One region of the Gracilibacillus phocaeensis genome, then DNA from elsewhere that is predicted to be linked to it. Evidence: riboswitches for the same ligand, from Rfam matches in the RefSeq annotation. Region 1 holds a riboswitch; the other holds the start of a gene.
What was found. A riboswitch is a leader RNA that binds a small molecule or an ion and turns the genes downstream of it on or off. The one in region 1 is predicted to bind S-adenosylmethionine.
Positions count from the first base shown of each region.

Region 2: another riboswitch for S-adenosylmethionine. It lies ahead of E0E32_RS06815 (bifunctional homocysteine S-methyltransferase/methylenetetrahydrofolate reductase); the one in region 1 lies ahead of E0E32_RS07425 (phosphoadenylyl-sulfate reductase).

Region 1 is NZ_LR131143.1:617,504-622,645, reverse strand. It holds gene E0E32_RS07430 (assimilatory sulfite reductase (NADPH) flavoprotein subunit) at 1-1,188, opposite strand, end outside; gene E0E32_RS07425 (phosphoadenylyl-sulfate reductase) at 1,245-1,967, opposite strand; SAM riboswitch class I at 2,044-2,165, opposite strand; gene E0E32_RS22125 (hypothetical protein) at 2,578-2,724, shown strand; gene E0E32_RS07420 (aldo/keto reductase family protein) at 3,025-3,978, opposite strand; gene E0E32_RS07415 (sensor histidine kinase) at 4,132-5,142, shown strand, end outside.
Region 2 is NZ_LR131143.1:485,626-490,767, reverse strand. It holds gene E0E32_RS06815 (bifunctional homocysteine S-methyltransferase/methylenetetrahydrofolate reductase) at 1-1,443, opposite strand, end outside; SAM riboswitch class I at 1,522-1,627, opposite strand; gene E0E32_RS06810 (nitroreductase family protein) at 1,835-2,401, shown strand; gene E0E32_RS06805 (hypothetical protein) at 3,093-3,440, shown strand; gene E0E32_RS06800 (hypothetical protein) at 3,508-4,092, shown strand; gene E0E32_RS06795 (DUF6440 family protein) at 4,339-4,518, shown strand; gene E0E32_RS06790 (LysM peptidoglycan-binding domain-containing protein) at 4,950-5,142, shown strand, end outside.

The DNA.
Region 1 (5,142 bases):
ATAGCTGCTGGCAATCGAGTATTGCCGGGCAGGTATTTTGCGCAATATATGCATAATATTGGCTGGATCCAGTGCGTTCGGCGGATAATCGATGATGAGATCGAGTAAGTCACGTCCGTCGAGATAGGCTTTCACTTTTGCTTTGTCAGTAATAAGCTGCTGTAATGCTTCGTTGTCAAAATGGTTTGCTGCTTTTTCTAACAGTCCTTTTGTCAGTCTGGAAATCTCAAAGATCGATGATAATGCCTCTTGGATCGAGCGGATTTCTCCTTGCTTATTGATCGGAATTGTTTGTTCCGGATTCCATTCTAAAGTCTCGATCACTTGCTTGACTAGCAGTGGTTCGTTTTTCGGAAAAATGGCCAAGCAGTCTCCTGGTTCAAATTGAAGATTGGATCCCTCTAAGGAAACTTCGATATGACGAGTCTCCTTCTTGGATGTGTTGCCACTTAACACGATGTTATCAAGCACCTCTGCGCTGTAAGGGTTGCTTTTAGAAAAAATCGGCTGCTCTGCAGGGGTAGGGACGGCTGCATTCGTTTTTACACTTTTCTCCGTTTGTTCCTCTAATACACCTAATAGACCAGTGATCCATTCCTCTGCCAATTCCTCAAAATCGACATCGCAATCCACTCGGGGATGAATGCGTTCCGCGCCTAATTCTTCTAAGCGCTTATCGAAATCTAGCCCTGTCTGACAAAAATGTTCATATGATTCATCGCCCAATGACAGGACAGAGAACTTAGCGCCTTGTAATTTCGGTGCTTTGCGACTGTGAAGAAATTCATGGAATTCAATCGCATTATCGGGTGGATCTCCCTCTCCATGTGTGGCGGTGATAATAAATAAATCTTCTACTTCTTTGAGTTTCTTAGCCTTAAAGTCATCCATACTTGAAACATGTACCTCACGCTGCATCCCTTTCAATTTGTCGGATAGCTGTTCAGCTAGTGTCTGGCTATTGCCAGTTTCAGAACCGTAAAGAATAGTAGCGGTTCGTGTGGCAATGACTTCTTCCTGTGTCGCCTCCGGTGTGGAAGCGGCAGCCGGTGCAGGTTCGCTGCCTTGAGAAGCTGCTAAGTAACCAGAAAGCCAAGTTTTTTGAGATTCAGTTAAGCTTGGTAAGAGCTGGTTTAAGATTTCTGTTTGCTTTTGATCAAATGGGGAATTTGCCACTTGTAAAGTCAATGTCGTCACCTCATTTTTATTAATACGATCGATTTACTGGGGTATGCCGAAAAAAATTAAGACGATGGAGCGATGTGTAAGCCGCATTCCGTCTTTTGAGAATTACTCCATCTTCCTGAACGTTCATCACCTTCGCCAGTTACTGGTGAGGTACAAGGGATACAACCGATACTCGGATAATTTTGATCATGCAAGGCATTATAGGGTAGCTGATGTTCTTCAATATATCCCCAAACATCATCCCAAGTCCAATGAATCAAAGGACATACTTTTACGGATTGAAACCGTTCATCCTTGTTGATGTAATTCGTGTTCGCCCTTGTAGGCGATTGCTCTCTTCTTAGACCGGATATCCAAGCAGTGGCACCACTTAGTACTTCTTCTAATGGCTTCACTTTGCGGATATAACAGCATTGATCAGGGTTTCGGGACCATAAGGCCGCTCCGTGCTTCTCTCGTTGCTCATCCACCGTTAACTCTGGCTTTTTAAAGGTGATCTGAAGCGATGGGTAACGCTGTTTGACTTCCTCAATCAAATCATAGGTTTCTTGAAAATGCAGTCCTGTATCTAGAAAAGCGAGTTTAGCATCAGGCTTCGTTTGGGCAATAAGATCAATCAAAACCATGCTTTCGGCACCGAAGCTGCAGGCATAAACAAGCGAATCATCATATGTCTGGTACGCCCATTCTAAAAGACTTTGAGCACCTTTAGTCGGATCATTATCGTCGTAAGTTTCATGATGGAAATCACTGTCGTGAAAGTTATCAAACGTAATCATGTAAACTCCTCCTCATATAATAAAAACCTTCTCAATCATGATCGATTAAGAAGGTAGATAATCTTGTTATCATTCCTTCTTATCTCTCGGGTTCCATTACTAAAATATATGCTGTCCCGCAGGAATTGGCACAGTGTATATGGTTAACCTGTTGCCGAGGTTTCGCTGGGCCTGCCCCTCCACCTCTCTTGATAAGAAAATTAGTGTAATAATTGTTATTCTATATCTTATACACATTAACCCTTAATGTCAATAGGTTTTGTCGGATTTATGTTAATTTCATACATAATGACTAGTGAGAAGGTTGGTTTAAGAAAGGAGGCTTTTAAAAAGAATCATGTAAAATAATACTCGGTCTAATATTAGGTATTTAAGTTTATTTATCATAGGATATATAAGTTGAATTAAATAATTTCTCATTTATTGGATAAGTGCTCTTGATCCATTTACACGAATGGATCAAACGAGGTATTATCAGGAGATAATGTGAAAGAAGACTTGCTTATAAATGTATAAAGTATTTAATATGTCCATTTTAAATCATCTACCTCTTGTTAAAATAGGATGATATAGTAACATAAAAAGGGAATGTTGGTGGAAGAGGTGTTGCATGATGCGGAAAAAAACTTTTGCGGAAGAACAAGAATATATCATGAAGAAGCTAGCTAGTGTGGGTATTATGGTAGAAAAAGGTCTAAATAAACCTAACAATGGCTGCTATTCAGGGATTGTTGGCGAAAGGTGTAAGGATCATTAATATTCCTTCCGCACTTAATAATCGAAAATAAAAATGGGTATCTCTATCCTCATTTCATCTTGATCCACTACAAGAAAAACAGACTCATGTATTTTCTTACCATATTATGTTCGACTTCCGCTTCAAGAAATCGATTTTGTTTAACGTAGTGTAACAGGCTATAAGCGTCCCACCAGGAAAAGCATAATGATTTTAAGTGGGATGCTTATAACTAGGTAACGACCCGATTGGTTCAGCTAACATTGTGTGGAGATGATAAACCATCGGACTCATTTATTGATTTACCACATTGGAATGGAATTAGTGATAAGGATTACTCAAAATCCCTTCCACCTTGGCCATGGTTTCTGGTGACAATTTGGCACCGGAAGCTTGAACATTTTCTTCGATTTGTTCGGGCTTACTCGCCCCAATTAATGCGCTAGACACATTGGATTGGCGCAGGATCCAGGCAAGGGCAAGCTGGGACAAGGAGATCCCTTCATTGGCCGCTTCATTATTTAACGCCTCGACGCGGTCCAGATTCTTAGCTGTTAGTAATTTGGATAAATCTAAATTGTCTTGAGCTGCTCGACTGTCAGCAGGGATATCTTGCCCTTTTTTATACTTGCCAGTGAGCACCCCTTGCGCTAATGGTGAGTAAACTACTTGGCCGATTCCATGTTTTTCACTAATAGGGATAATCTCATCCTCAATCTGTCGGTGAAGCATACTGTAATTGGGCTGATGGACGACAATGCGATCCAATAATCGCTTGTCGGCAATATGTACTGCCTCGGCAATTTGTGCGGCGGACCATTCACTTACCCCGATGTATAGCACCTTGCCTTGTCTGACTAAATCATCTAAAGCACGTAAAGTTTCTTCTAATGGCGTATCTGCATGATAACGATGACAGTAATAGATATCGACATAATCAAGTCCTAGTCGAGTTAGGCTGGCTTCACATTGTTCCATAATATGCTTGCGCGAAAGACCTTGATCATTAGGACCATCCCCCATTTTGCCGAAAACCTTAGTGGCTAGGACATAGGAATGTCGCGGATAGTTACGAAGTGCCTTGCCAACAATCTTCTCTGCCTCCCCACGCATATAGACATTGGCTGTATCAAAAAAATTGATGCCTAGATCATATGCCGTATCAATCGCTTTCTGTGCCTGTTGCTGTTCAACATATCCTCCATAAGTAAGCCAGCTTCCTAAGCTAATCTCACTTACTTTCAATCCTGTATTTCCTAAACGACGATATTTCATCTATTTATCCTCCTTGTTTGACGAATGAAATCAAACGCTTTCATCAAGTATAAAAGATTTATAGTAGAGAAGCGAGTGATCTGTTCCGATGTTTTTTCGTAATAGCAGCGATATATGGTATATTATAGGTAGGAGTGAAGAGGGGGGAGAAGGATGCATTTCTGGATTTGGTTAGGGTTGTGGCTGTTTGCTTGGACTGGTGCTATTTGGTATGAGATACAGCTGCAGATGTTGGATGTAACTTATTTGTTACTGATGGCTGCGATCTTTTTCGCTACCTTCTTTTTTACCTCTATTGCGAGAAAAAGCTATCCGTTTCTATGGTTGCTTTTAATTATTATTATTACTTTTAGTGCTGGCTGGCCCAGAGAAGCGGTCATGAATCCATTCGCATTGATGATGTATACATACACCTTTATTGCTATTATTGAACGGATAAGTTCCAAGATGGTTTATCTGCTGATTAGCTTACTGCTATTATCCTTTATCGTCACGACGATCGGTTCTATGCCCATCCCTGTATGCCTATTGATTGTCCTATCTGCTTATTTGGGTACCTATTATTATCGTCGTAACAGCACGCGATTGGAAGATATAGAAGTGAGATATCAAGCTTTATTACAACGGTACCGCAGTATCAAACGTGAATCGGTGACGCGAGATCAGCATGCCCGCCAAGAAGAACGTGTGTCGATAGGCAGAGAAATCCATGATCGGGTGGGGCATACCTTAACGAACTTATTAATGAAGATTGAAATCTTGCGTATGCAGGGTGATAGTAAGGAGATGGGTGATCTAAAAAGCCTGGCCCAGGAAAGTTTATCAGAAACAAGAAGAGCGGTCAGGGCATTGCGGGAGGATAACACTACAGGTCTCGCTGCCATTATTCATTTGATTCGTAAATTAGAGGCGGAGCAATATATGTCTATTCAGTTTTCATTGAGAAAAAATGCATTATCTGTTCTATTAACGCCGGAGCAAGCGAGCATCACCTACCGGGCTATTCAAGAGGCAATGACGAATGTGATGCGCCATAGTCCGGGAAAGGAAGCGATGATCGTGCTAGAAGCCCCTGGACAGACACATTTTCGCTTTGAAGTGAGTAATCCCATCGAACAACAAATGGAGGTAAAAGAAGGGTTTGGCTTGCAGTCGATGCGCGAG
Region 2 (5,142 bases), 130 kb from region 1:
TTTAACGGCCTTATCCAGATTAGCAACATTCGGATTAAAGGCAGCTGCCACTTGGAAATGGCTTTTTGTTTTTAAAGAACTGCCGGAGAAGGATAATCCTTCATTGCTTTGTTTGATTAAGCGGGTCAGCTCAAAGGATGTGACATCAAACACCGAAGAAGCCCCAGGGAACCCGCCAATGCGAGTAGGATCGCCTGTAATCGCTAGGATTTCATGTAATCCGAGTGTGTGTAAACCCATTAAGTGAGATTGTAAACCAATCAGATTGCGATCTCGACAAGTCAAGTGAATAAGCGGTGTAACCTTGCAGCCTGCTTGCTTCATCTTGATTGCCATAGCTACATTACTGATGCGTGGTGTGGCGAGAGAATTGTCTGCCAGTGTAATTGCGTCTACTCCCGCTTTTTCTAAGGCAAATGCTCCTTTGATAAAATCTTCCGTATCCAAATGTTTTGGTGCATCGAGCTCCACAATCACGGTTGTCTGTTTAGCTGCTTTCCCTGCTAGTGTTTCTTCTGGTGGTGGAGATTCTGTTTGCTTTTCAGCTGGGAAATGGAGCGGAATGACCTCCTTGCTTTCTATCGGTTTCAGTCCAGTGACGCCATTCTTTAAGGCGCGAATATGTTCAGGAGTAGTACCACAGCAGCCCCCGATCAAATGCACTCCTTGGTCACGGAAATCTTTAGCGCACTGTTCAAAGTAGTTACTAAACTGATTGTAAACTAGTTTGCCATTTTGATAGGATGGCAGACTAGCGTTCGGATAAGCAGCCAAATAGGCTTTCTCCAGAAGCGGTACCGATTCTAATGCCTTGATCATAAAGTGTGGTCCCAAATGGCAATTCACACCGACGACATCGGCACCGATATCTTCTAATGTTTGTAATGCCGTTGACAGAGCCATACCATTTTCCATTACTCCTGGCTCATGCATGGATACATTGGCGATAATCGGTAGATCGGTTTCTTTTCTGGCAATCTGTAACACCTGTTTTATTTCCTCAAAGTCGTAATAGGTTTCCAGCAGTATGCCATCGACACCCTCTAAAAGAAGGGAAAAGAGCTGCTCTTTAAAACCACGAATAATATCCGACTCGGAGGTGTCCAATTTCTGTACTCCTCTGATTCCACCAATCGTGCCAACCACATTTGCCTGATTCCCTGCCGCTTGTTTGGCAAGCTGTACTGCCTTGGTGTTCAATTCATGCACATCATTCTCCAAGCCATAACGCGATAGTTTAATATAGTTAGCGCCATATGTATTGGTTTGAATAAGCTCTGCGCCGGCCTCGATATAGGATCGGTGTACACTTAAGATTTGTTCAGGGTGCGTAGTATTGTATGACTCAAAACAGCGGTTGCCTCCATGCGCATACAGTAAGGTTCCCATTGCTCCATCCGCTACTACTAGTTGATTTTTCAGTTTTTCCAAAATGGTTGTCATATTTTGCTTCACCTCTTTTCAAAAAATATAAAAAAATCCCCGTCTGCTTAAAAGACGGGGATTTGATTCTGCCATAGCATCTCATCTTTCAAGCATTCATTGCTTGCTGGAAGTAGCACCTTGTCTGTAATAGACGGTTGCTGAGGTATCAAAGGGCCAGTCCCTCCACCTCTCTGGATAAGAAAGATATTTAATTTTCAGTAACATTTGTAAGTATGTTACAGCATTTTTTAACAGAGCGCAACCCTTTTTTTGAAAAAAATTAAGAAGTGGTCAAAGTGTTTGGAGATAGAGTGAGGCTTTTTCTAGTTCCATACTTGACTTGCAGAGAGGAAATAACATAAGATAATAATAGTTGAAAATGATTATCAATTAAGGGAGAGTGGTTGCTATGACGTTAAAACAAACCATCAGAGAACGCCGCTCCATATCGGCTTATCAAGATAAGGAAGTATCGGCAGCATTAGTAGAAGAATTATTGGAAACGGCGATTTGGGTACCCAATCATAAATTGACCGAACCGTGGCGATTCGTATTTGTGCAAGGAGAAGCCAAACGAAACCTGGCGGAGATCAACCGGGAAGTGGCAATGGCCAAAAGTAACACCGATAACAAAGAAGATTTACAAGTGATCAGCGATAATGCCTTTGACAAAATAAACCGCGTACCGTTCCTCTTTTTTGTGATTAACACCCTGCACACCGATGCGAAATTAAGAGAAGAAGACTACGCTGCTAGCAGCTGTCTGATTCAAAATTTCAGTCTGTTGGCATGGGAGGAAGGGTTAAGTACTTTTTGGAAAACGGGTAAATTGGCGACCTGTGCAGAAACGGCGGAATTGATTGGTTTGACAGAGAACGAGAGAGTCGTAGGCCAGATTCAAGTTGGCTATCCAGCCAAGTCCCCAACCCCAACTCCTAGATTTGCGGCAAAAGATAGGATTACGGTAGTGGAATAAGTAAGATGCTTGGTCCCCCTTTTTTTTATATAGAAGGGGGATTTTGGTATAAGGTGAGCCTTTTTCCTAATAATCTTGTCCCGCAATGATGTTCCATTCGTTATATGCACGGCGAATAGGGAATGTTGTCTCTATTGATTTTCCATCTTCTTCGATTTCTACCGTTGCTTCATATTCCTGATCATTTACTTGCTGTATGTTTACTATGTTTGTGTCTGTTATGTCTTGACTAATAGTATGATAGACCTCTTTTTGATCTTCTTTATTGGGAAATCTGACATCTCTGCTAGATTGAAGTAATACTTCCGTGTCATTCTCCTCCAGAGCTTCGAGATATTAATTCAGCAGCGTTTTTATGTCTGCTTCAGACGTTTCAGAAGTTTGACTTGTACGTCCAGTTAAAATAAATAAAAATAGGGCAATGGACATGTAGTATTTGACTTGTCTCAGGTATGGTACCTCCTAATTAAAAAATAGTATTATACCATGATTAACAAGCGTTCTCTATGTAAACTTCTAGGTGCAATAACGATTGTAATGAATAGAAAAGGCATTCATTTTGTGCATTGTTTTACTGTATTCCTCGTATTACAATGAATATATAGACAAGATAATTAGTCAGGTGTGAACGTAAGAGGTTAAATGGCGTTCATAAAATCATTCTTAGTTAACATTAGGAAGGAGCATGAATATGGATGTCTTACGTAAATATTGGCTACCTGTATTGATTTACCTGCTGACTTTTCTCATTGTCCCTTACTTTATGATGGAGCAAGTAGAGGATGGATTAGCACTTGCTATCATTGATTTATTTCTACTTAATTCCATTGCTGTCTTTTTGGGTGTTTGTTACATCACTTACAAGTATGGTTTTGATTGGGTGAATTTGCTTATCATAGCGCTTCTATACTTATTGTCTTGTTATACCATTTGGAATGAATCGGCCCTTGTTTACTTTGTTCTTTATGGGATCGTCGCTGGTGTTGGCCTTTTAGTAGGTTATCTTTTCAGAAAGAAACTGCGGAGCCGTCCGCAATAGATCAAGTTGATTAAGGTGCGGCCGTTTCATTGGAGAATCAGGTTGCTCTAGTGAGGGAGGACACATCATGCGTCTTTTTAGAAAAAAATACTGGTGGTGGATACTTATTCCGATTATCACCCTGCTGTGTTTGTTTTTATTACTATCATACTACTATCCATTGTCATTTCTTAGTATCAATCAACAATATGAGTTCACACCTGAACCCGTGATAACGGATCAATACGAACAATCATTAGACCACCTAAAAGGGAATCGCAGTGAAATGAAAACAAATGATTTAACGGTTATTAGAGTTCAACAAGGTTTAGGGGATGTTTATTTTCAAGATTTATTAACCAGTGAGGAGTCGGTTGTGTTTAACAAGGATACCCTTCTTTCTATCCAACAAGAAGTGGTGGAAACGAGAAAATGGATGCTGGATCTGGCTACTAGTGAGGAGTATGACGAAACTACCAAAAACTATTTATGGGTGTTGTTGAGCCACCTGATCTATATGGAAAGCAGATTGCAAAAAATAGCACTTACTTCCGATACCTATTCGAGAGAAGAATGGGATCAAGTGTTAGATGAACTGCATATACATTTTGACACAAGCTTAGAGCATTTTAATACGTTTTATGATAGCCATATCGATCGTTCTAATCCTTGAAATGGGGAGGTTGTTATTCGTTGCTAAGAGAAACCATTGTATGATATTAATCGTTGCAATGGTGTTGCCTTATTTATTTCCAAATGATGATGGATTGTATATTCTGCTATCTATGATTGCATGGTTTATCATTCTATCAATTAGCTGGAGTTTTTAGACAATGAAACAATGTGAAAAAGTGGCAGATAAGTGAGTGCAACTAGTTGTGTGAAACTTGAATCAAAAAAACAAATGAGGAGTGTAATAATGTCAGATAATCGTTTTGAAGAAGTTTATACTCAAGGAAAATGGAAGGTTACTAAGGTTATTCGTGATAATGAGACAGGTGTTTTGTATATGCTGCATCAAGAAGGCTATGGGGCTGGATTGACTGTTATGGTTGATCAAGACGGTAAGCCTCTAGTGGATAATCATTTTAAAAAGTAAAGAGGACCCGCCAATTATAAAGAAATGTGAAAAACGATTAACTTGAACAAAAAAAGACCCACAGCCTTCTAAAACTGTTGGTCAAAAAGGGACACTGTTTTGCGAGGAAAATGTAAAGCATGATAACTTGGAACAACTATAGTATAGCAAAGGATTGCAAAGCAGTAGTTAAGCACAGGTTAAGTTTTTGTAAATTTAGGATATGTCCTTTGCAGCCAAATAAAAAGCCAGTCAGCTTGCAAAAATAACATAAAATGAAAAAAATATTGCGAAACCATGTATAAAATCTAGCAATGTTGCCCAATAATGACGAGTGTGACAAGCTTTTGTAACATCGTAATCTTTGTTACAAACTCTTAATCTCAGTGTAACCACAGAGCTATTTTTGTGTGTTATATTGGGGCTTGTCAACATGAAAGGAGGCAACATTGATGAAAAAAGTTTTAATGTCAATGGGCGTTGTAGCAACTAGTTTTTGTATTGCTTTACCAATCTCTGCAGCAGAATATGAGGTGGAACAAGGTGATAACTTGTGGTCCATTGCTGATGAAAATAACACATCAGTTGCGGAATTGAAGGATCTTAATCAACTAGATTCAACCATCATTCATCCAAACCAAATCT